Regions from separate parts of the Acetobacter sp. JWB genome, predicted to be linked through region 2. Evidence: riboswitches for the same ligand, from Rfam matches in the RefSeq annotation. Region 2 holds a riboswitch; each other region holds the start of a gene.

Region 1 (8,121 bases), 910 kb from region 2:
CCCGACGTAAGCTGTTCCATCCGCAGAATGCTCAATTATTTCTGAATTGAATTTATCAGCTTTCTGAAGCAAACGTTATAAAATCTTCAAGGTATTTAATATCTTCATCGGTTTCCCGATGACCAAGGAATATCTGTTTCGCAATGCCTTGTTTGCCAAGTTTCACCGGATAAAGTTCAAAGCGTGTGGCATATTCTTCCACAAGCCAGCGAGGAAGTGCTGCAACGCCCCTTCCATGCGCCACCATCACCAGCATGATGTCCGTCGTTTCAATCTGCTTCTGCTGCCGTGGTCCAATTCCCGCTGGTTGCAGAAACTGCGTGTAAATATCGAGCCGTTCAGATGGAACTGGATAGGTAATCAATGTTTCGTCTGCCAGTTGTTCCGGCAAGACAAATTTGGCTTTCCGAAGAGGATGTTCGGGGCCGACAGCCAGAACCAATTCATAGTCAAATACTGGTGTGAATTTGAGACCGGGTTTGTAAAGTGGATCAGGGGTCACCAGAATATCGATTTCATTACTGAACAGTGCGCCGATCCCGCCGAACTGGAATTTCTGTCGCACATCCACATCGACCTTTGGCCATCTTTCCAGATAGGGTGAAACGACTTTCAGAAGCCACTGATAACAGGGATGGCATTCCATTCCGATGCGCAATGTACCGCGCCCGCCATTTGCGAATTGTTCAATACGGCTTTCCGCCAGTTCAAACTGAGGGAGCAGACGGTTTGCCAGAGACAAAAGCCATTCACCAGCCTGCGTAAGAACAAGGGATCGCCCCTCCCGCCGCCATATCCTGACACCAAGCTGCTGTTCAATCTTGCGGATAGAATGGCTGAGTGCTGGTTGGGTCAGATTCAGACGCGCTCCGGCAGCCGTCAGCGAACCTTCCCGTGCAACTTCCCGAATGATTGTTAGATGGCTGCGTTCCAGAATGCCCATGTTTTGTCCGATAAATGCACGAAATTCATATAGCCATAAAAATATATCATTTCAGTTCATTTTTATAAACTTCTACTATGAAGGATCAATCATTCATGCGGATGCAGACCATGGTCTCCAACGACATTCACGACCACTTTCACAGTGGATCGAACGGTGGCTTCAATCTTTCTCCCGACATTTTCAAGGAAAAGTTGGACGCGGTGAGAACTTCCGGCTGACATGACAGGCATTTTGAGCACATGGCTGTCGGAAAAGCGTATCGACAGACTGTTGTCGTGTAATTCCGAAACCCCAATTCTGTCCTTCGAGTTTGTCCCACCGCGAACTGACGCAATGGAGCAACGACTTTGGCAGTGTATCCGGCGTTTGGCACCTCTCGCACCCCGCTCTGTCTCAATCACTTATGGGGCTGGCGGAACCACGCAGGTCGGCACTCTTTCCACGGTGTTGCGTCTGAAGCGGAATACAGACCTTATCCCCGCCGCCCACCTGACTTGTGTCGGTGCGCCCCGCGAGGCCGTAGATGATCTTGCCCGTTGCTATCGGGATGCTGGTGTTCATCATATCGTGGCCCTGCGTGGCGATCCTTCCGCAGGCGCTGTTGATGATAGTCCGCGACCGGGTGGCTATACCTATGCCAGTGATCTTGTTGCCGGTCTGCGTCGTATCGCGGATTTCGATATTTCTGTCGCCGCTTATCCCGAAACCCATCCTACAGCGTTAAGCCCGGAAGCTGATCTGGATAACCTCAAGCGCAAGCTTGATGCGGGGGGCACGCGGGCCATCACGCAGTATTTCTTTGATAGTGAAATTTATCTGCGTTTTCTGGATCGGTGTCTGGCGGCCGGAATTACTGCCCCCATCATTCCTGGCATTATGCCGGTTTCAAATTACGAGCAGATCGTGCGCTTCTCGGCTGTGTGTGGGGTAACTGTCCCGGCATGGTTGAGGCATCTGTTCGATGGGACGGCGAAGAATCCTGAACTTCGTCGTATCGTTGCCAGTATGGTGGCGGTGGAACAGATCCGTACCTTGCAGACCTATGGGATTAACGAGTTTCATGTCTCCACGTTGAACCGTGCTGACCTGACGTACGCGATTGCCCATATCCTTGGGGTGCGTCCGATGCAGACGAACGCATCTCATAATGTGACAGGCCTTTTGGAAAAAACGGAAGTCTCCGATGAACGAGAAACCCCGGCAGATTTTGACTCCACCGCATGGGCACAGGAAGGTGCTCCTCCATTCATGCTGCGCACCCTGTTCGGGTGAGGTGATGGAGGCCATGACCGCATCGGGTATCGACTACACGATCTTCTTCTACAATCCGAACATCCATCCCGAGCGGGAATATCTTCTTCGCAAGGACGAAAACATCCGGTTTGCTGATAAGCATGGCATCCCCTTCGTCGATGCCGATTATGACAGGGATAATTGGTTCGCCCGTGCGAAAGGCATGGAATGGGAACCGGAACGCGGTGTGCGTTGCACCATGTGCTTCGATATGCGCTTCGAGCACACAGCGCTTTACGCTCATGAGCATGGTTTTCCGGTGATGACCAGTTCACTCGGTATTTCACGATGGAAGAACATGGCGCAGATCAATGACTGCGGCCAACGCGCCGTATCCCTTTATGAAGGACTTTCCTACTGGGATTTCAACTGGCGCAAAGGGGGGGCTCCGCGCGAATGATCGAGATTAGCAAGCAGGAGAAGTTCTACCAGCAGGAATATTGCGGCTGCGCCTATTCCCTGCGTGATACCAATGCTCACCGCCGCAGTCAGGGGCGTTCGCCGATCGAGCTTGGCAAGCTCTATTATGGAACTGATGATGAGGCCTGATCACACACAAGATGACGAAGCTTGTTTGTTCGGTGAAGTTCCACCCACTACGACACGTGATAATAAACCACAGCACGAACCAGTTCTGAGATGTGATGAACCGGAGGACAGCATCCCTGATGAGGAAAGTCAGTTCGGGTGTCCGTGTTGTGTAAACCCGTGGTTCCGTTGATCTGGACAAAATACTGTTTGAACGGTGAAACGACCCATACATCATGCCCTTGTCAGAGATATTCTGTCTTATCTCCATGCACCTGAACGTCTGGCCCTTTCAAAGGGCGAACGTCTGACGCGATTTGTGGATTTTCTTTCAGAACATCACAGGATTATTGTTTGCCGAAGGCAGGAATGTCGGAAACGACTGCGTCGGTTCGAGCACATTCTGGACATGGCGTGCCCCACGACCAATAAAGCGCGCGATATTGGAAAACTGATCACGACAGTGGAGGAAATCTGCACACGCCCTTTCACACCAGCCACTCTTCAGGATGCTTTGGGAGTTTCCAGTCGGGAACGTATCAGATGGACGCGTGACGGCAAGCTTCGGCCGATTGGAACGAAAATGATAAAGGATCGAGGGCGTTTCTCGCTGGCTTTATACAGCGCGGAAGACGTGGTGAGACTGCTGATGTCTCCGGAAATTCTGGCATCATGGAGGGCAAGACCTGTGTCCTGCCGTCCATGATAGAAACCCGCAGAGCTACCTAGCCGGCCGAAAGTTCTTTTCGAACAATTTCCGCACCTGCGCCCAGAGCATCCAGTTTTCCACGCGCTACATCACGCGGTAACGGTGCCATACCGCAATTGGTGCAGGGGTAAAGCTTGTCAGCATCAACAAACTGAAGTGCTTTTCGCAGAATATCGGCGACTTTTTCAGGCGTCTCAATGGTTTTGGTGGCCACGTCAATGGCGCCAACCATGACCTTTTTTCCACGAATGAGTTCGATCAGATCCATTGGAACGCGGGAGTTCTGACATTCCAATGAAATCAGATCGATATTGGATTTTTGCAGTTTGGGAAAGATTTCTTCATACTGACGCCACTCTTCCCCAAGAGCATTTTTCCAATCGATATTGGCTTTGATGCCGTAACCATAACAGATATGAACTGCTGTCTCGCACTTCAGCCCTTCAATAGCTTTCTCTAATGTGGCAATGCCCCAGTCATTGACCTCATCAAAGAAAACATTGAAGGCGGGTTCATCGAACTGGATGATGTTGACACCAGCCGCTTCCAGTTCTTTTGCTTCCTGATTGAGAATTTTGGCAAATTCCCAGGCGAGTTTTTCACGGCTTTTGTAGTGGCCATCATAGAGCGTGTCGATCATCGTCATGGGGCCGGGGAGCGCCCATTTGATAGGTTTCTTTGTCAGGGTGCGTAAAAACTTTGCATCCTCGACAAAAACCGGTTTTTCACGCGCTACGGCGCCGACAACGGATGGTACGCTCGCATCGTAGCGGTTGCGAATTTTGACTGTCTGACGGTTCTCGAAATCGACACCACTGAGATGCTCAATAAAGGTCGTGACGAAATGCTGACGCGTCTGCTCGCCGTCACTGACGATATCAATGCCAGCACGGTTCTGATCGTCCAGCGTCAGGCGAAGCGCATCCTGCTTACCTTCGACCAGCTCTTCCCCCTGCAATTTCCAGGGGGACCAGAGTGTCTCAGGCTGTGCGAGCCATGAGGGTTTCGGCAGGCTGCCAGCCGTTGAGGTGGGGAGGAGTGTTTTCATGAGAGGTAACCTTGTATTTCTGATGGATCAGGCGACGTAACCGGCAGACCATTTTTCGAGAATGTCGTGATATGGCTTGATGAAATGCTCGTCCGTATAGTGTCCCTGTGAGATCGCCAGTTGTGTACGTTCCTCCCGATCGTAGACAATGCGGGTGTTGGAATAGTCCTGATGTTTTAGGCTCGGTTGATAACAGTCAGCCGCGGCAGAATTGGCATTGTAAATTTCAGGACGGTAAATTTTCTGAAAAGATTCCATCACGCTTATGGTGCTGATCAGTTCAAGAGCAGAGTAGTCAGACAGCAGATCACCAAAAAAATAGAAGGCCAGTGGCGCAGCACTATTGCGCGGCATGAAATAACGAACTTGCATTCCCATTTTTTTAAAATACTGGTCTGTCAGAGAAAATTCACGCTGTTCATACTCAACGCCGAGAACAGGATGCTGATTTTCCGTTCGATGATAGGTGCGATTGGTCGAGACACTGAGGCAGATAACCGGTAATTTTTTAAAATTCTGCTTGTAAGCAGACGAGTTCATAACGCTTTTAAAGAGATTTCCATGTAGGTCTCCATAATTATGGGGAACACTGAATTTGGCTTTTTCTTTATTGTAAGCCGGTAACAACACGCTGAAGTCGTAATCCCGCACGTACGAGGAAAAACTGTTTCCGGCGAGGCCCTCTATCCGTTTGTCGGCGTTTTTATCAACAATTGTTGTGTAGAGGACTTCGATCAGAGGAAAGCTACCGCTTTTGCCTGCAAAGGCGAGATCCATCTCCACAGAAACGATTTCAAGTTCAAGAGTGTAACGATCTCTGTTGGCATTATCCCAATGCGCCAGATCATTGAACCGGTTGTCTATCATCCGCAGGACATTGCGCAGGTTTTCCTGACGGCTTTTCCCTCTCGCCAGATTGGCAAAATTGGTTGTAAGGCGGGTTCTGTCGGAAGGATGATAGTTTTCATCGAAACGAAGCCGATGGATACTGAATGTCGAATCCTGAATCATTGTTGTTCTGCATTCCTATTTCCACCGCAAACCAGAATGCGGGCACGGGGGCATGGCGTCCCCAAGTTTGTCTTCTGAGTTTTTTAGGCGGTGGTGGTCATCGTCATGGTAGCTTTATGCCTGAACGAACCCGTGAGCAGAAATGATTTGATTTCATCAATACATCAATATTGTTCATGGACTAATGTGGCTGCATTGCCTCAGGAAAAGACGCAGTCAGAAACTGATTGGCGTAATGTTTGTTTTCAGGGCATCAGCTCAATCCGGTCTCGGTCTACATGCGAAAAACTGATATCTGCCTTTCGCAGCTCCAGAATGTTCCAGCTTGCACGTGGGATGCGTTTGGCGGCATGGTGCAGGAGCAAACGCTTCAATGGTCCCGCGCGAGCGGGTTAATAGGGAACTCCGTTATGTTCTGGTCAGACAATCGGCCGGAAGCAAAGTCGGAGGCTGCTCCCGCAACTGTAGGCGGTATGCCGCTGGTTCGTTCACTTTGAACGTGGACCACTGTTCTCATAGGAACGGGAAGGTTGGAACCAGTTGGCCATGATCCGTGAGCCAGGAGACCTGCCATTGCTCAGCCACCAACCGTCGGGCGGGATGACCGAAGGAAGGAGAGAATATATGCCTGTCTGCCTCATGCCTCGGTCACTCCTGATGAATCAGGCGATGGACTCTTTTCAGGTCAGGGGGGCTTACCCCATCATTTCTGGCCGATATACAAATGATGCTTTTGTGCTGCAAACAGCATTAGTTCGTTAGACACTTCAGAGTCAGTCACCGGACAATCATGCATTCTGTCCGATAATTGATAACGGGTACACTTGCTCAGACAAAATGTGAGAGACGACACGATGCTCCATGACGAGGGATTGTATTGTTTCCTTTGCGCTGAGCCAGTTGAAAAGCCGAGGCAATGGAAAACGAACTTCACCAAATTTCAGATCATTCAGCGTGCGTGGTACAGATTGATTTAAGACGTGTCAGAACCAATCCGAACTTTTGGTATCCTGTCGCATGGTCCCGTGAATTGGGACGGGAAAAGGCAATCGATGTCCGGTTTGCAGGACAGCATATCGTCGTCGTGCGCCCCAAAAGCGGCATTCCTTATGCTCTGGATGGCCTGTGCGCCCATCGGCAGGTTCTGCTTGGCAAAGGAAACGTCCATGGTGACCTGATAAGCTGCGTTGCTCATGGTCTGAGATATAACCGGCACGGCCAATGTGTTTCGCCGAATGTTTCAGCCGAAGCGCAATGTCTGCGTCTCAAAAGTTGGGCCTGCCGCGAAAAAGATGGGCTCATTTTTGTTTTCATGGGAGACCAGTCTCTTGCGGCGACGACCGCGCTTCCTGATTTTCCAAGGGTGAGAGACAGGCGCTATCGCACGCGGCGCTTCGGGCAGGTGGTGAACTGTCATTACAGTTTCATGCATGAAAACCTGATGGATATGAATCATCAGGTTTTGCACAGTCGGTTGGTCGGGAAAATGAAGCCTCGGTTCCTCGGAATGGATCACGGAGAGGATTTTGTGGAGGCCCGCTACACCTTTGCACGAACCGGCGGCAAACAGCCTTTGAGCGAGGCGCTGATCTACGGCCAGAGACGCCGTGATGGTCGGGATTTTGCCTACCGGGATGTCATGACCATCAGGACACAATATCCTTACCAGATCCTGCGTATTGAAACGCAAGGGAGTGAGGAACCCGTGATGGAGTTATGGATCTCTTATGTGCCGCAGGATCGTGAGGAGCTGACCAACCGTGTTTTCGGTTTGTTGTCGATCAAACGACTGAAAGTGCCTTTTTTACTGGATATTGCCTGGCCAATACTGGTCGCATTCACGGAGCGCGTCTTCTTTGAAGATCGCGAGATTGTCGAGCTGGAACAGGCTGCATGGAAAGACCTCGGTGGAGATCACAATCGGGAAGTCTTCCCGGTTATCAATCAACTTCGTGATCTGCTCAGGCGATGTGGTCAGGCGCCAGAGAGTGTAGAAAAGGCGGCCCCATGAGATTGCCTTTTATCGCGCCACCTTCCCATGCTTTTCATCCTTTGCTGGAAAAGATCATTCTTCTGGCGCCTGATCGAACCTGTATAATTTCCTTGCTGGGAACAGATGCTGCTTTACCTGAAGAAGAACAATTGCAGCAGAATGGCTATGATCTTTTCCAGATGACTGTTTCCAATCTACCAACAGACCATCAGATGCGTGGTGACTATCTGGAAGCACATTTCAGGCCGCTTCTCGATACAGCGATAGAAATGGCGATGGCGCTGACTGACAGGCCAGCGCACGTGCCGGAAGCAAGTTACGTGCAAACCTATATAGCGGTTCAGAATCTGATTGGTGCACAGAAAGCTGCGATGGATCTGTATTGTCGTGTGCAAGTTGAATTTATGATTTCTTGAACAGTGTGAACCTGAAGAGACAGATCATGAGTAATGTCATAGATTTCCCCACCCAGAATGGGGCAGGCAGGCCCTATCTGGCGGCAAAAGATCTCACAAAAGAACAGTGCCGTTTTATTCTCTCTCTACCGATAAGCGGCGAGTATGGCATCCCCATAGCGGATCGCGGTGCCATTC
Region 2 (8,121 bases):
ATCTCGCAGCGAGTGCGGAAAGGCTCGCCCGCTTTGCGCACGGAAACGTTTACGTCTGCACGCATGGAGCCTTCTTCCATGTTGCCATCACACGTGCCCAGATAGCGTAGAATCTGGCGTAGCTTACGCAGGTAAGCCCCGGCCTCTTCTGGTTCGCAAATATCGGGTTCGCTCACAATTTCCATCAGGGCTACGCCTGCACGGTTCAGATCCACAAAGGATTTTGAGGGGTCCTGATCATGCAGCAGCTTGCCAGCGTCTTGTTCCAGATGCAGGCGGGTAATGCCAATCTGGCGTGTTTCACCGCTCTGAAGTTCAATTTCGATAGAACCCGTGCCAATAATCGGGTGCTCGAACTGGCTGATCTGGTAACCCTGTGGCAGGTCGGCGTAAAAGTAGTTTTTACGGTCGAACCGGCTGAACAGGTTGATCTGGGCATTCAGCCCCAACCCGGTGCGGATGGCCTGCGCCACGCATTCCTTGTTGATAACAGGCAACATGCCGGGAAAGGCTGCGTCAACCAGGCTAACCTGAGTGTTCGGGTCTCCCCCAAATTTTGTAGAAGCACCAGAAAACAGCTTGGACTGGCTGATAACCTGTGCGTGCACTTCCAGCCCGACCACAATTTCCCACGGGCCGGTTTTACCTTCAATTACGTAGCTCATGCGCCTGCTCCCGCATGTACGGACGGAAGGTGCGTAAAGCCCGCCGCCGCTTCTAACGCGCCGCCAATAGACAGCACGGTTTCTTCATCAAAATGTTTACCAATCACCTGTAACCCTAGCGGCAGACCATTGCCATTAAGCCCCACCGGAACAGAAAGGGCAGGCACACCGGCCATGCTGGCGGGTACGGTAAAGATGTCGTTCAGATACATCTGCACCGGGTCATCCATGTTTTCACCCTGCGCAAAGGCAGCGGATGGCGCGGTAGGGGTAAGCAGCACATCTACGTTTTCAAACGCCTGTTCAAAATCGCGCTTGATAAGGGTGCGCACTTTCTGGGCTTTCAGATAGTAGGCATCGTAATAGCCAGCAGAAAGCACATAGGTGCCCATCAGGATACGGCTGCGCACTTCTGCCCCAAACCCTGCGGCGCGTGTGGCCTCATATACACCATCCAGTGTGGGGGCATCCTTACGAATGCCAAAGCGGATGCCATCATAACGCGCCAAGTTGGAGGAACATTCAGCCGGGGCAATAATGTAATATGTAGTCAGGCCGTATTTGGTGTGCGGAAGAGAAACGTCCACAATCTCGCAGCCTGCTTCTTTCAACCACGCAATGCCCTTTTCCCACATGGCCACAACTTCTGCAGGCAGGTTGGGAGAACGATATTCTGTGGGAATACCCACGCGCAGGCCTTTTACGCTTTTGCCAACAGCTTTGCTAAACGCGGGAACAGGGCGGTTGGAGCAGGTGCTGTCTTTTTCATCAAAGCCAGCCATGGCTTCCAGCATCAGCCCGGCATCTGCCACGCTGCGTGTCATAGGGCCAGCCTGATCAAGCGAGCTTGCAAAGGCAATGGTGCCCCAGCGGCTGCAACGGCCATAGGTCGGTTTAAGCCCCACAATACCACAATAAGCAGCAGGCTGACGGATGGAGCCACCTGTATCCGTGCCTGTAGCAGCAAGGCCCAGCCCAGCAGCAACAGCAGCAGAAGACCCACCGGAAGAGCCGCCCGGTACAAGTATAGCGGAGGGATCATCCTTGCGCTTCCACGGGCTTGCCACTGGCCCGAAAGCCGAGGTGATGTTGGCAGACCCCATGGCAAATTCATCAAGATTGGTTTTGCCGAGAAAGACCGCGCCAGCTTTTAGTAGGTTGGCCGTAACTGTGCTTTCATAAGGCGGCACAAAGTTTTCCAGCATTTTGCTGGCAGCCGTGGTGCGCACACCTTTGGTGCAGAACAGATCTTTTACACCAATGGGCAGGCCATCCATAAGCCCGGCAGTGCCTGCGGCATAGCGGGCATCTGCCGCATCTGCCGCAGCCAATACGGTTTCTTCAGGCAGCACGGTAATATAGGCGTTGAGCACCGGGTTGAGGCGGGCAATGGCGTCTAGTTGGGCTTTGGCCAGCTCCCGTGCAGAAAATTTGCGGGCGGCAAGCCCTTCACGCGCTTGGGTGAGCGTCAGTCCGGTTAGCATTATTCCACCACCTTGGGTACTGTATAGAAGGGGCCAGATGTTTCTGGCGCGCAGGCCAGCAGGGCATCACGGTAGTTGCCGTCTGTTACCTTATCTTCGCGCTGGCGCAGGGTTTCTGTTTCTGTCCCCACCATGGGGGGAACGCCTTCCACATCCACTTCGGCAAGCTGGTCAATCCAGCCCAGAATACCGTTCAGCTTCTGGCGTGCGGCTTCAAGCTCATGCTCTTCCAGCCCGATACGGGCCAGTTTGGCAATGCGGCGGGTGGTCGCAAGGTCTAGCGACATGAAAGCGGACCCCTCTTTTCTTGATCTCAATAGGAAGAAAGCACCTAGCATAATCGCGCGAAAGGCAACATACCGTCCGTATGACACTGCTTAGCCTGACAGACCTTGTTGCAACCCTGCCCAGACACGCACGCCTGCTAGGGATAGACCCCGGCAAAAAGCAGGTGGGGTTAGCGCTTTCCGATGTTTCCCGCATGGTGGCCTCACCCTTTCAAACAGTAAAGCGCGGAAAATTAGGGCAAATGGCCAGCTTTATTCGTGATCTTGCTACAGAACACGAAATTGGCGGCATGGTTGTGGGAATTCCCCTTTCTTTGGATGGGTCCTTTGGGCCAGCCGCACAGGCCAGCCGAGATTGGGCGCTTGCGCTTTCGGAGCAGACAGGTTTGCCCGTGTGCCAGTGGGATGAGCGTCTTTCCTCATCCGCAGTGAATCGTATGCTTATTGATGAAGCCGATCTTTCCCGTGCGCGGCGGGCAGAAATGGTGGATCGGCTGGCTGCGGCATATATATTGCAGGCTGCGCTGGATTCTTTGCCGCGTTAAAGTGTGTTGGGCGCTGCTGCCACGGATGTGGCGTACATTTGCCATAAAGCCTTTGAATACTTACCTTTAATGATAAGGTTTTCACTTAAGAGGATGTATTTCGTGTCTAATTATTCTTTTCGGACGGCCGCTACAACTCTGCTGGGTGCTGCCATGTTTGCTCTGAGCCTGCCTGGCGCTCACGCTGAAGAAGGTGTGCTGGGCCGCGCGTGGGATAACACCCGCGAAGGGACCGAGCATGCTTGGAACAAGACCAAGGAAGGTACGAACAAGGCTTGGGAAAAGACAAGCAACGGCACAGAAAAAGTGTGGGACAAAACCAAGGACGGTTCCCGCAAAGCTTGGGACAAGACCTCCGAGGGCAGTGAAAAGGCATGGGATAAGACCAAAGAAGGCACCCATAACGCGTGGGATAAAACCCACGAAGGAACCGAAAAAACTTGGGACAAGACCAAGGAAGGTTCTCATAAAGTTTGGAACAAGACGAGCGAAGGTACGGACAAGGTTTGGGACAAAACCAAGGATGGTTCTCGCAAAGCTTGGGACAAAACAAGTGAAGGGACAGAGCGCGTTTGGAACAAAACCAAGGAAGGCACAGAGAACGCTGCGCACGATGTTGGCCGGTGGGGCCAGAAGACGTTCTCTGACGATAAAAAATAACGCTGCATAACGGCACAAAAAAGCCCGCGCTACCTTTGATGGTAGGCGGGCTTTTTTGTTATTTTTGATGGAAACAGAAAGGCTTAATGTTTGATATGTGATGCTTTACGCATTTTTAAATTGAGTAAAGCTTGAAGTAATTTGCGAAAAGATTTTTGTATTTGCAGCCAATATGCACCAAATGCTGTCATTCTGGCCTCCTGTTTTTCTTAGTCATTATTTCTAAGAATAAGCAGGAATGATGGCCTGACTATGACATTACATTTAGGGTGACTCCTTATGAATGCTATAAATTGGTAACAGAACAAAAAAGGCGACCCGGGAAGGGCCGCCTTTTTGTTTGAAATACTGCAACAAAATGCAGATCAGGCTTTTGCGTCTTCCAGTAGAATCTGTTCGATAATATCCAGACCCTCATCAACCAGTTCATCAGATGCGGTCAGCGGTGTCAGAATACGGATTGTTGCGCCCTGCACACCACATGCCAGCAAAATCAGACCTTTTTCACAGGCGCGGGCACACAGTTTGGAACCAAAACCCTTGCGCTGTTCCACACCCGCATGGCGTTCCAGAATATCAAAAGCAACCATTGCGCCCAGCCCACGCGGCATGCTGATAGGCAGCATATCTGTGCGCTTATGCCAGCTTGCAATACGGGCCTTCAGGCGTTCACCCATGTTATTGGCACGGTCAAGCAGCTTTTCTTCCTCAATAATGTCCAGCACGGCCAAACCTGCTGCACAACCCAGAGGGGCACCTGCATATGTGCCGCCCAAACCGCCCGGAGGAACAGAATCCATCAGTTCTGCACGGCCAATCACACCGGAAAGTGGAAAACCACCTGCCAGAGATTTAGCAATGCACACCAGATCTGGTTCTACGCCGGAATGTTCAATTCCAAACAGCTTGCCAGTACGGGCAAAACCACTCTGCACTTCGTCGGCAATCAGTTTGATGCCGTGCTGGTCACAAATAGCGCGAAGCTGCTTGAGCAGTGCTGTAGGGGCAACCCGGAAGCCACCTTCCCCCTGCACGGGCTCAATAATAATAGCAGCTACATTGTTGGGGGAGATATCAGCCGCAAATAGGAAGTGCAGCATTTTCAAGCTGTCTTCCACCGTGATGTCATGATTATCGGGGAAGGGGATGTGGTACACTTCACCCGGTAGCGTGCCAAAAGGTGCTTTGTAAGGCAGTACTTTACCCGTAAGCGCAGAAGCTAACAGTGTGCGGCCATGGAAGCCACCGCAGAACGCAATGACACCGTTACGGCCCGTTGCAGCGCGAGCAATTTTTACGGCGTTTTCTGTTGCTTCTCCACCCGTGGTGAAGAAAATGGTTTTGGCATCGCCAGAAAATGGGGCGCGGGCGTTCAGCTTTTCGGCCAGCTCAATATAGGCTTCGTAAGCAGAAACCTGAAAAGCTGTGTGGGTAAAGCGATCTAGCTGCTTTTTAACAGCATCCATCACTTTTGGGTGGCGGTGGCCAACGTTCAGAACGGCAATGCCGCCTGCAAAATCAACATAGCGTTTGCCTTCCACATCCCATAGTTCAGCATTTTCTGCGCGATCTGCAAAAACGGGGGTGGAGGTGGCAACACCGCGTGGCACAGCATGGGTGCGGCGGTTCAGAAGGTCTTTATTCGTGGCCATTAATACGGGCTCCCGGGAACTATGTTGCGGGCAAAGTTATTTCTGTTCCGTAAAATGTTTCACACAGGAGGGGGAGGAGATTTTTTGTTGCCTCTGTGGTGATAAAAGGTCACCGCTCTTTCAGAGCACATATACCGTTCCGCACAATGCTTAGCTGCCATTAGGGCAGAGAGGGGGTGTTCTGTGTTTCCAGTTCCACCTGTTCCAAAAGCCAGTTTCGGAATGTGATGAGGGATTTTTTCTCCCACGTGGCTGTGGACGCGCGCAGAAGATAAGCCCCCAAAGCCACTTCTCGCAGTGGGGTTTGCGTTGGTTGCACCCGCACCAGATGGCCTGTTTCAAGATCATTCCCCAGCAGGAAAATATTGCCCAAAGCAATTCCTTCTCCCGCGCGGGCAGCAGCCAGTGTGATGTGGGCCTGCCAAAGGCGCGTTGCGGCAGGCAGTTTTGTGCAGGCAACATTCTGCGCATGAAACCAAAGTTTCCATTCGGCTTCATCTTCTTCTTGCAACAAGGGTGCGCGGAGTAAATCTGCTGTTGTGCGAGGCTGTCCTCCCAGTTCTGTCAGGCAGAGGGGGGCAGCTACCGGAAAAACATCAGGCCGGGCAATAATCATGCTGCGTGTGTTGCGGGGTTCTGCTAACGGCGCATCATCTCGCACATAGCCGATATGAGCATGATTATCTGTTTCCACGCCGGTAACATGGAACGCCGTGTTGGCATCTACCGGGCGTAGCATAATTTCTAGTTGAGGATGTGCGCGCCGAAAAGTGGAAAGCCGTGGTAGCAGCCAATGGTAAGCAAAACCATGCGCACAGGTAATGGTAAGGGGCGGCGTATGGTTGCGAATATCTGCCGTAGCTGTGGCCAGTTCTTCTAATAGTGGGGTTATGCGGGAATAATAGGTGTGGCCTGCTAATGTAAGGGTGCCTGTTTCCTTATCCCGCAAAGGGGTGCCCAGAATATTTTCCAGATCTCGAATATGGCGGCTGATGGCTGCGTGATCCACACGCAGCTCTGCTGCGGCGCGTCTAATTCCGCCTGTGCGTGCAAACGCCGTAAAGGCGTTGAGCATGGCAAGAGGTGGAATGCGGTATCGTTGGTCCATAAGCCGCCAGTCAGGGGTAAAGTGTGGAGGAACTGGTGGGTTAAAATGCGGCTGCTGGCAAGAGTTATCCATGCAATTCAGGCAAAGATTGAAATGTGAGGCAAAAATAAGGTAAGGGTTGCGCCATCTTGCAACGGTCCCGCGCAAGCGGGTTTGAAAGGGAATGCCGGAGGTTCTGTATCAGAACCAAGTCGGCAACTGCCCTCGCAACTGTAGGCGGAGAGCATATTACTCCTTGGTCGCTTTAAAGTGGCAGCCACTGATGGTAGCATCGGGAAGGCTGAGTAACGTGCGATGACCCGCAAGTCAGGAGACCTGCCGTTGTTGTCTTGTTTAACCGCCGGGCGAGGGAATCGGAGGTGGATAGTGTACTATGCTTACTCCTCTGCCTTTGGCAGGTTTTTCCGTTAATTCTTCCTGTTGTTTTGCCTTCACGCTGCACGGTGAAGCGTAACAATGCCTATCTTTACAAACAGAACTTGGAAGAAATTTCCGTATTCTCTGCATTGCTTGCTTCTGGCCGGAGGTGTGTTGGGCAACTTGCCTGCCTTAGCGCATGGTGAGGAGACGCAGATTGAGCAGGATCGTCGTCGGTTAGGCAATTCTGGGCCTTTGATTGAACAGATTGACCCGGCCACGGTGCGGGATTCCCAACGCGCATCCGAAGATGCGGCTGCCGAGAAAAAGGGCGATGACACACCCGACATGAGCGACCACCTGCTGGGCAACATGTGGGGCGCGCGAGACTGGATGGCCAAACACGGTATCAGCTTTGACATTCAGGAAATAGATGAGCTGTGGGGCAACGCCACGGGGGGCTCGGCCTCGGGGGCTGATGGCGCCAGTGGATCAGGCACCGGCCCTGCCTATGATGGGGTAACCATGCCTACCCTGACAGTGGATCTGGAAAAGCTGATCGGCCTGAAGGGCGGCACGTTCAATGTCAGCGCCCTTCAGTTGCGTGGACGCTCTATCTCGCAGGATCATCTGGCCAACTTCAACCCCGTCAGCGGGTTTGAGGCCGATCGTTCCACCCGTCTGTTCGAGCTGTGGTACCAACAGTCTTTTCTGGATGGCAAGCTGGACGTCAAGATCGGGCAGCAGGATCTGGATACCGAGTTCCTGATCAGTGATTACGGGGCGTTGTATCTGAACTCCAACTTCGGCTGGCCCATGGCGCCATCGGTCAACCTGTATGCGGGTGGGCCATCCTGGCCGCTCTCTTCCCCCGCCATCCGTATCCGTTACCGTCCAACAGATAAGTTCACCTTCATGTTTGCCGCAGCGGATGATAACCCGCCGGGCAACCGCAACAACTCCTTTGGTATTCAAAACGGGGGCAACAGCGCAGACCCCACCAACCAGAATACCCATGATGAGGATGGCGCCAACTTCAACATGGGCACTGGCGCCCTGCTGATTACCGAACTGCAATATGCCCTCAACCCCCAGCCTGATGACATGTCACATGTCACCAAGGATCCCGGCCTGCCAGGTATCTACAAATTGGGTGGGTATTACGATACCGCCAAGTTCCCTGATTATCGTTACAACAATCAGGGCAAGCCACTGGGGAGTGCGGCTGACACCACGGGCATTCCGCGGTGGGATCGGGGCAACTGGATGGTCTATGGCATTATTGACCAGATGATCTGGCGGCCCTCGCTCCAGTCTCCGCAGTCTGTGGGTGTCTTTGCACGCGCCACGGGTAATGGTGGGG
Region 3 (8,121 bases), 660 kb from region 2:
GGCCCCGGTGGAGGGCGAAAGCTCTGAACGCATGCGGTCCAGATGCGCGGTAACAATTACCTGTTCGGCATCGTTCTTGTCATGCGCAATTACTTTTACGCTTTGCGGTTTTGTTTCAGAGGGCTTCTGCTGCTTTGTTTCTGTTGTAGACGTTGTGGTTTCAGCCAGGGCCATGCTGCTGCCCAGAGCAGTTAAAACAGTGGAGCAGAGAAGAAGAGCGGCTGATCGAACCATCATGCTGTGTGCTGCCTTGGTTGAGTGTGGCGGAGGGCGCAGCATGTATTATGTAATAGTATAACATTACAATAGGAATGAGCCGTGTGCGTGCAGCTTTCTGTGGGCTGTTGCACACGCGCAACAGCTTTGCGCACAGAGTAAGGCATAAAAAAAGAGGCCACATGCAACACGTGGCCTCCTTGCGCATACCGTTGTGCCTACGGGCACAAGGCAGATGTTATTTTGTGGTGTAACCGCCGTTTACCAGAATGGTCTGGCCCGTCATCCACCAGCCTTCAGAAACAATAAAGCGCACATACGGGGCAATATCTTCAATATCTGTCAGGCCCGTTTTGCTGAAGGGAGAAAGCGCTGCTGCCGTTTTGTGGTAAGCCACGGCATCTGCACTTTCCTGCCCGTAAAAGAACGGTGTATCCATGGGGCCGGGGCCAATGGCGTTAACAGAAATGCCACGCGCGCCATATTCCTTGGAGGCCGCACGGGTAAAGTGTTCTACCGCAGCCTTGGAACCCGCATAGGTGGAATAAAACGGCGTGTAAGCCCCCAGCAGAGATGTGACGAGTGTGAGCAGCTTACCGTTATCTGCCAGATGGTTCCCAGCTTCACGGATAAACTGATACGCCACCTTGGTGTTGATGGCGAACATGGAATCAAATTCTTCATCCGTGGTATCTGCAATCGGCTTTTTTAGCACCTTGCCCACGGTGTTAATGGCAATATCTGGCGCGCCAAAAGCGGCTTTGGTATCTGCAAACAGTTTGGCAACAGCATCTGGCTGCGTAAGGTCTGCCTGAAAAGCTGCGGCCTGTGCGCCTGCGGCTTTTACCGCAGCCACCGTGGCATCTGCTTCTGCCTTGCTGGCTGCACTGTGGTAATGGATGGCAATGGCTTTTGCGCCATGTTCCGCCAGATCCCGCGCAATCAGCCCGCCCAGATTTTTGGCCCCACCGGCTATTAGAACAGTTTTGCCTTTAATGCTGTGATCTACCATGTTGGCTGCTCCCTTGCATGATCGAGGGGGCGATGGATGGTGGCCCCCGTTTTTCTATTGTCATCGTATCAGCTACAATAGCCGGATAAAGCAGTATGTTCTGACAACACTTGCCAGATTTACCGAACAATAAGGCAGCCACCACAAGGCTAACGTGTATGGATAGAATAGATCTTTTTCGGATTTTTGCCCGTGTGGTGGAGGCCGCCAGTTTTACCCATGCGGCAGAAACCTTGGGCATGCCGCGCTCTAGTGTGTCTGCCGCAGTGCAACAGCTTGAAAGCCGTGTGGGTGCACGTCTGTTAACGCGCACAACCCGCTCCGTTGCCCCCACGCCAGATGGCGCCGCGTTTTACGAACACTGCCTGCGCCTTGTGGCGGATGTGGAGGAAGCAGAAAATCTGTTCCGCCAGAGCGAAAGTGCCGTGCAAGGCGTATTGCGCGTTAACATGCCCGGCCGCATTGGGCGGCTGATAGTGGCTCCGGCATTGCCCGATTTTCTGGCAACATATCCCGGCCTTTCGGTGGAACTGGGGGTAACGGACAAGGCCGTTAATCTGGTGGAAGAAGGGTTGGATTGTGTGCTGCGCGTGGGCCCTTTGCAGGATTCCGGCCTGATTGCCCGCCGTATGGGGGAGTTAAAGCTGATAAACGTGGCCAGCCCGGCATATCTGCATCAGCATGGCGTACCCCAATGCCCGGCAGACCTGCTGCATGGGCACGAGGCCGTAAATTATGCCTCCCCCCAGAATGGCCGCGTGGAACAATGGGAGTGGGAAGAAAACGGCCTAACCCACACGCTGGATATACCGGGCCGTGTAACAGTAAACAGTGCAGAAGCCCTTATAGCCTGTGCGCTGGCTGGGTTGGGGATGATTCAAATACCCGCGTACGATGTGCGCTCTTACCTGCATACCGGCCAGTTGGTAAAAGTGCTGCCCAAATGGTGCGCGGCCCCTTTGCCTATGGCGTTGCTTTATCCACACCGGCGGCATCTTTCCATGCGGGTGCAGGTGTTTGCCGCATGGCTGGAGGAACTGGTGCGCCAGCAGGTTTTACGCCCTGTTTCCGCCGCTCCGTAAAGGTGGCGTGTATGTGCAGAATGCCCGTTGCATAAACGCCTAAACACGCCCAAAGAGCGCAAGCCATGTTAACCATAGAAAACATTCTGTTGCTGCTTTTGCTGGCGGCAGTTAGCAGCCTGCTTGTTGCCCTGTTTAAACAGAAGGTTCCGCAGCCGGTTGTTCTTATCATTCTGGGTGTGTTTGCGGCGTTGGCGGGCATGCATGTCAGCTTGCAGCCAGATATGTTCATGTTTGTATTTCTGCCGCCTTTGCTGTTTGCAGATTCATTCCGCATGCCATTGCGTGAGTTTTCAGAACTGCGCGGCCCCATTCTCTTTTTGGCCTTTGGGCTTGTGGTTATCAGCACGCTGGTATGTGGCTATGCTATTCATTGGATTGTGCCAGAACTGGGCTTGCCCATCTGTTTTACGCTGGCGGCAGCGCTTTCCCCCACAGATACGGTAGCTGTTTCCAGCCTTATTGAAGGGCGCAAAGTTCCCAATCGGTTGTTGCAGATTTTATCTGGTGAGGCCCTGTTTAACGATGCCTCCGGCCTTGTGTGCTTTCGCTTTGCCATGGCCGATGCCCTTACGGGGGAGTTCTCTTACAGGCAGGCTTTTGGCACGTTTTTAATGGTGGCGCTGGGCGGCTTGCTGGTGGGCGCTGCGGTGGCATGGCTGACTGTTAAGCTTAACCGCGTGCTGGTGCGTCGTGGGTATGATGATTCGCAATCCCAAATCATCTTTGTGCTGCTCTTGCCATTTTTAATGTACGCAGCGGCGGAAGCGGTGGAATGTTCGGGCATTCTGGCCGCCGTGGCAGGCTGCATGGTGCTTAAACTTTCCGGTATGATAGAGGATACCGCCACCTTTACCCGCCTACAGGCCACAACCGTATGGAACATTGTCAGCTACGTTTTTAACGCGCTTATCTTTTTGTTTCTGGGCTTGCAGTTGCCAGAATTGCTGCAACATGGCGTGGCGTTGGGCCATAAATACGATGTGGCTTTGTGGCAGGTTAGCCTGTTTGTGGTGCAAATATACGCCATTATGCTGGCCATGCGGTTTGCAGGCGTATGGACATCCGTTTTTGGCCGTTGGGTGGTGGCGCGTATTGGCAGCCTGCCGTTTGAACCCACGGGCTTTGCAGGCAGCTTGTTGCTGACATTTGCCGGGGTGCGCGGGGCCGTTACGCTGGCGGCTGTGCTCTCTCTGCCAGAAGGAGCGGATGGCACAGATGCCTTTCCCATGCGCGATGCCGTGGTGGTGGCGGCTACAGGTGTAATTGTGCTTTCCCTGCTGGCGGCCAGTGTGTTCATTCCTCTGTGCCTGCGTTTTTTACCGCACGAAACGGTGGATAAGAATGCGCAGGAAGAAAACATGGCCCGCCAAAAACTGATACGCGCAGCCCTTGCAGTGCTTACAAAAGCGCGCACGCAGCCGCCTGCGCCCAACCCAAAGGGCACAGCACTGGCTAAGCCGGAGGGGCAAGGTGCCGCAGATGAAGCCCTGCGTCAGGAGGTGATAGACCGCCTCTACCAACTGTATCACAGCCGGTTGGAAGAGGAGGATGAAACGCCGCGCATTACGCCGCTGGATCGTAACCGGGCATTGCGCCATGCGCGTATGGATCTGGCCCTGCGCCTGCAATTGCTGCGGGCAGAACGGCAGGCCATGCGAGATATGACATCGCGCAGAGAGATCAATGACCAAACAGAATGGAAGCTCCAGCAGGAACTGGATTATGAGGAGCAGGTGATCCGCTCGCAGTCTCAGCGCCTCCCGCGGGAGGCCTAAAGCCCGCCTGCCAAACGTGGCGTGCTTTTGTTGACAAGCCACCTCCAGCCTGTAAACCACACCGCATGATGGTTTCCCCTTAGGGGAATGAAAAGGGAACCGGGTGCCCGCGCCGTTGCCTGCAATGGTTTTGCGATATTCCCGGGCTGTCCCCGCAACTGTAAGCGGCATGGATGTGCACGCACAGCGCCTTACGCGCTGGCCCACTGGAACAAACCTTTCCGGGAAGGGGTGCCACAACCGAAAAAACCGCAAGCCAGGAGACCTGCCATCAGCACACAGTTGCAGACGGGGCATGTCAGCCGGGGTGTGCTGGCAGGTTGGGCTAGCGGTCAGCCTATGGGGTGGTTTGTGCCCCTGTGGTGGAAAAAGCCGGGCCAGGTCTCGTGGCAACGCTGTTAAACCGCGAGATTGCCTAAAGCCATGCGCCTTAAAACCCTTTTGCTTACCGGCTCATCTTTGCTGCTGGTAGAAACCACCGCCGTTTGGGCGGCAGATGCCCCAACCCCCGCCACATCAACGGGCAAAAATACTGTTGCCACCAAGGCGGCAGCAACACCAGCTACCACCGTTCCGGCGCCACAAAATGCGCCTGTTTTGGCCGGGGTGGAGGGCACGCAAGCTGTGCAAGCGCGCAGCGCACAGGCGTACCCGGATTACATTACGGTTAGTGCCGCACGGCGGCCCATGCGGGCAGATGAAATTGGCACGGCCATGACGATCGTGACAGAAAAGCAGATACTCACCCAGCAGCGCCGCACGTTAACAGATATTCTGGCCCGCCAACCGGGGCTGAATGTGGTGCGTTCGGGCGGTTTTGGGGGCACCACCTCTATTTTTATGCGTGGCAACAATGCCAACGAGGTAAAAGTGCGGCTGGATGGCATGGATATTAACGATGGCAGCTCCACTTCTGGTGCGTTTGATGCCGCGCAGTTTGTAACCGATGGCATGGGCCGCATAGAAATTTTGCGCGGGCCGCAAAGTGGCCTGTACGGGGCGGATGCCATGGCCGGGGTGATTGATATAACCACCGCGCAAGGGCAGGGCAGGTTCACCCCTTTTGTGCGGGTAGAAGGTGGATCTTACGGCACGTTTAATCAGGTTATGGGCGCGCGCGGCAGTAAGGGAAAGTTCCATTACAATGTAGAGCTTTCTCATTACCGGCAGGATGGCTTTCATGAAATCCCGCGTTATATCGGGCGCTATTTTGGCGCAGATAAGGAGCAGCGCCACCGGGGGGATAGAAACGATAACCGCTCCGCCAATATTCGCCTTGGCTATGATGTGACGCATAATTTTGATCTGGGGCTAACGGCCCGGCTGATCCAGAGCAATCTGCACACCTACAGCAGCTATAATATGGAAGATGAATATTACAGCCGCTTGGGATATTACGGTGATGTCAGCAGCGAGCGTGAACATACCACGCAAAATCAGGCCATTGTGCGGGGCACGGCGCATTTGTCCTCATTTGGTGGCAGGTTCGATCAGGTCATTGGTCTGGGGTATATGACAGGCCGCAGAAGCTGGACAGAAACCGGCACCACGCTGGAAGGCGATGCCTTGCAGTATGATCCCACATATTACCGCACCAGCCGTATCAAGATAGACTGGCACGGCACCGTCAATCTGGATAAATACGGATCTCTGCTTGTGGGGGCAGAGCATTTTCATGACACGTTTAATTCCAACCAAGGAAATAGCGCGCCATCTTCCACGCCGTTCAGCACCAGTGCGGGCATGGATACCACGGCAGGGTATGGGCAGTATCAGGGTAACTGGAACAAGATTTTATATGGTGCGGCCAATATCCGGTATGACGCCAATTCCCGCTACGGCAATTATGTGACGTGGCGCGTGGCTCCGGCCATTCATATTCCGCACAGCGGCACGGTTATCAAGGCCAGTGCAGGCAGTGGCTTTCATGGCCCTTCATTGTATCAGCTTTTTGCCAACCAGATTTCCACCAGCTATGCAGAAAAGGGGAACCCCAACCTGCGGGCCGAGCGCCTGATAGGGTATGATGTGGGCGTAGAACAAACCTTGGCGCATGACAAATTGCATTTTGGGGCCACATGGTATGAAAACCACGTGCGCAACCTTATCCAGTCCGTAAGTTCTTACGAAAATTATTACTCCACCTATTCCTACAATAACGTCGCCCGTGCCCGCATGTATGGCGTGGAAGCGTATCTGGATTGGAAAGCGCTGGATACGCTGGATTTCAACCTGAACTATACATGGACCCACGCGCGAGATGCCTCTACCGGGCAAGAACTCCAACGCCGCCCGCAGCACAAGTTCAATTTCAACACCACATGGCAGCCGGTGGATGGGCTCTCGCTTTCGGGCAATATTCTGTATGTCAGCGGCGCGCGTGATGTGCCTGTTATTTCCGATACGTACCAGTATTGCAGCACATGCGGTAAAGATCACGGATATTTCACCATAGATCTGGCGGCCAGTTATAAAATCAACCGCTATGTAACAGTGTTTGCGCGGGCAGATAACCTGCTGAACCGCCAGTATGAAAGCCCCATAGGCTACCTTCAGCCCGGCCGCGCAGGCTATGGCGGCTTTACGCTGAATTACTGATGCAGCTTTCCGTAATCCTCCGCCGGGTGGGTATGTGTGTACTGGGTGCAGCCCTTGCGGTGCCTGCGCCGGGGGCAGCACGGGCAGAGCGTGTGGCATCGCTTAACCTGTGCACAGATCAGCTTGCCCTTATGTTGGCAGACCACAAGGATATTATAGGTCTTTCCACTTTGGCGCGGGATTGCACGGAATCTGTGTTGTGCCAGCAGGCGCAGGACGTGCCGGTGTTGCAATCCACGGCGGAAACAGTGTTGGCCGCCAAACCAGATGTGGTGCTGGCAGGCCGCTTTACAGCCCGCTTGGCTGTGCGGGCTGCAAAGGAGGTAGGGGCCAAAGTGCTTACGCTTTCCCCCGCATCCTCCTTGGCGGATATTCCAGACCAGATCATGCAAGTTGCCAATGCGGTGGGGCACCCCGAACGCGGACGGCAGCTTGTAGCGGCATTTCAAGCCCGGTTGGCGGAACTTGCTACCACCCGCCAACTATCAGACCCCATAGCCGTGGTGTATGAGGCCAATGGCTTTGTGGTGCACGCCCATAGTTTGCCCGATGATGTGCTGGCTCATGCCGGTTTGCGTAACTTTGCCACCACGGCAGGCACGCCACCTTTGGGCGGGCGCGTACCGCTGGAAGTGCTGTTGGCTTATCACCCAGATTTACTGGTGCGCGATCCCTCCGGCCCCGGCCATTCTCTTGCACAGGCCATGCTGGCCAACCCGGTTATGCTGGCCATGTTTGCGCCGCCACATGTTGTGGATGTGCCAGCGCGCCTTTGGCTGTGTGGGTTGCCACAAACGCTGGATGCCGTTGCCTCATTACGTCACGCGCGGGATAGCATTGTGACTGATGGCGCAAAGAATTTTCAAAACCCACCCATTACGCAGCCTACGGTAAAGGAAACCCAACCATGAAGCCCTTGCGCCCCGTTGTGCTGAACACGCTGTTGGTGGTGCTGGTGGCTGTTATGGCTGTGGCCTCTTTGTGGTGGGGGGAAAGCAGCATTAACGTGCCAGCAGCCTTGGCAGATTGGTGGGCCGGTGCGCATTCCATAGGTGCGGTTATTATGGGGCAGTTGCGCCTGCCGCGTATGTTGCTGGCCCTTATGGTTGGCGGCACGTTGGGGCTAAGTGGTGCGGTGCTGCAAGGCTATTTGCGCAACCCGCTGGCTGATCCGGGGCTTTTAGGTGTTTCTGGTGGGGCAGCCCTTGGGGCTGTTTGTGTGTTCTATACAGGGCTTTTTCAAATAGCCTCGGCTTTGCTGCCTTTGGGTGGTTTGGCCGGTGCATTGGTGACGGCCACGTTGCTTGTGGCGCTGGTGGGGCGTGGTGGCGCATTGGTGCTGTTGTTGGCTGGTGCGGCAGTGAGCAGTTTTACCGCAGCCCTTACCGCACTGGTGCTGAACCTGGTGCCCAGCCCCTATGCTACGTTTGAAATC

Evidence for each region. A riboswitch is a leader RNA that binds a small molecule or an ion and turns the genes downstream of it on or off. The one in region 2 is predicted to bind cobalamin.
Region 1: another riboswitch for cobalamin. It lies ahead of DS739_RS08045 (Rieske 2Fe-2S domain-containing protein); the one in region 2 lies ahead of DS739_RS12315 (carbohydrate porin).
Region 3: another riboswitch for cobalamin. It lies ahead of DS739_RS02265 (TonB-dependent siderophore receptor); the one in region 2 lies ahead of DS739_RS12315 (carbohydrate porin).

The regions. Positions count from the first base shown of each region.
Region 1 covers NZ_CP030871.1:1,695,969-1,704,089, reverse strand. The annotation lists gene DS739_RS08070 (LysR family transcriptional regulator) at 56-943, opposite strand; gene metF (methylenetetrahydrofolate reductase [NAD(P)H]) at 1,166-2,218, shown strand; partial or broken gene DS739_RS14645 (epoxyqueuosine reductase QueH) at 2,130-2,788, shown strand; gene DS739_RS14170 (hypothetical protein) at 2,985-3,473, shown strand; gene DS739_RS08055 (methionine synthase) at 3,493-4,524, opposite strand; gene DS739_RS08050 (DUF1852 domain-containing protein) at 4,552-5,535, opposite strand; gene DS739_RS14575 (hypothetical protein) at 5,781-5,909, opposite strand; cobalamin riboswitch at 5,893-6,125, shown strand; gene DS739_RS08045 (Rieske 2Fe-2S domain-containing protein) at 6,452-7,546, shown strand; gene DS739_RS08040 (hypothetical protein) at 7,543-7,944, shown strand; gene DS739_RS08035 (hypothetical protein) at 7,971-8,121, shown strand, end outside.
Region 2 covers NZ_CP030871.1:2,605,409-2,613,529, reverse strand. The annotation lists gene gatB (Asp-tRNA(Asn)/Glu-tRNA(Gln) amidotransferase subunit GatB) at 1-665, opposite strand, end outside; gene gatA (Asp-tRNA(Asn)/Glu-tRNA(Gln) amidotransferase subunit GatA) at 662-2,149, opposite strand; gene gatC (Asp-tRNA(Asn)/Glu-tRNA(Gln) amidotransferase subunit GatC) at 2,149-2,436, opposite strand; gene ruvX (Holliday junction resolvase RuvX) at 2,517-2,981, shown strand; gene DS739_RS12330 (endoglucanase) at 2,985-3,641, shown strand; gene gabT (4-aminobutyrate--2-oxoglutarate transaminase) at 4,007-5,293, opposite strand; gene DS739_RS12320 (LysR substrate-binding domain-containing protein) at 5,454-6,401, opposite strand; cobalamin riboswitch at 6,519-6,739, shown strand; gene DS739_RS12315 (carbohydrate porin) at 6,858-8,121, shown strand, end outside.
Region 3 covers NZ_CP030871.1:475,816-483,936, forward strand. The annotation lists gene DS739_RS02245 (TonB-dependent receptor) at 1-237, opposite strand, end outside; gene DS739_RS02250 (SDR family oxidoreductase) at 455-1,228, opposite strand; gene DS739_RS02255 (LysR family transcriptional regulator) at 1,387-2,310, shown strand; gene DS739_RS02260 (Na+/H+ antiporter) at 2,376-4,088, shown strand; cobalamin riboswitch at 4,141-4,376, shown strand; gene DS739_RS02265 (TonB-dependent siderophore receptor) at 4,512-6,686, shown strand; gene DS739_RS02270 (ABC transporter substrate-binding protein) at 6,686-7,597, shown strand; gene DS739_RS02275 (iron ABC transporter permease) at 7,594-8,121, shown strand, end outside.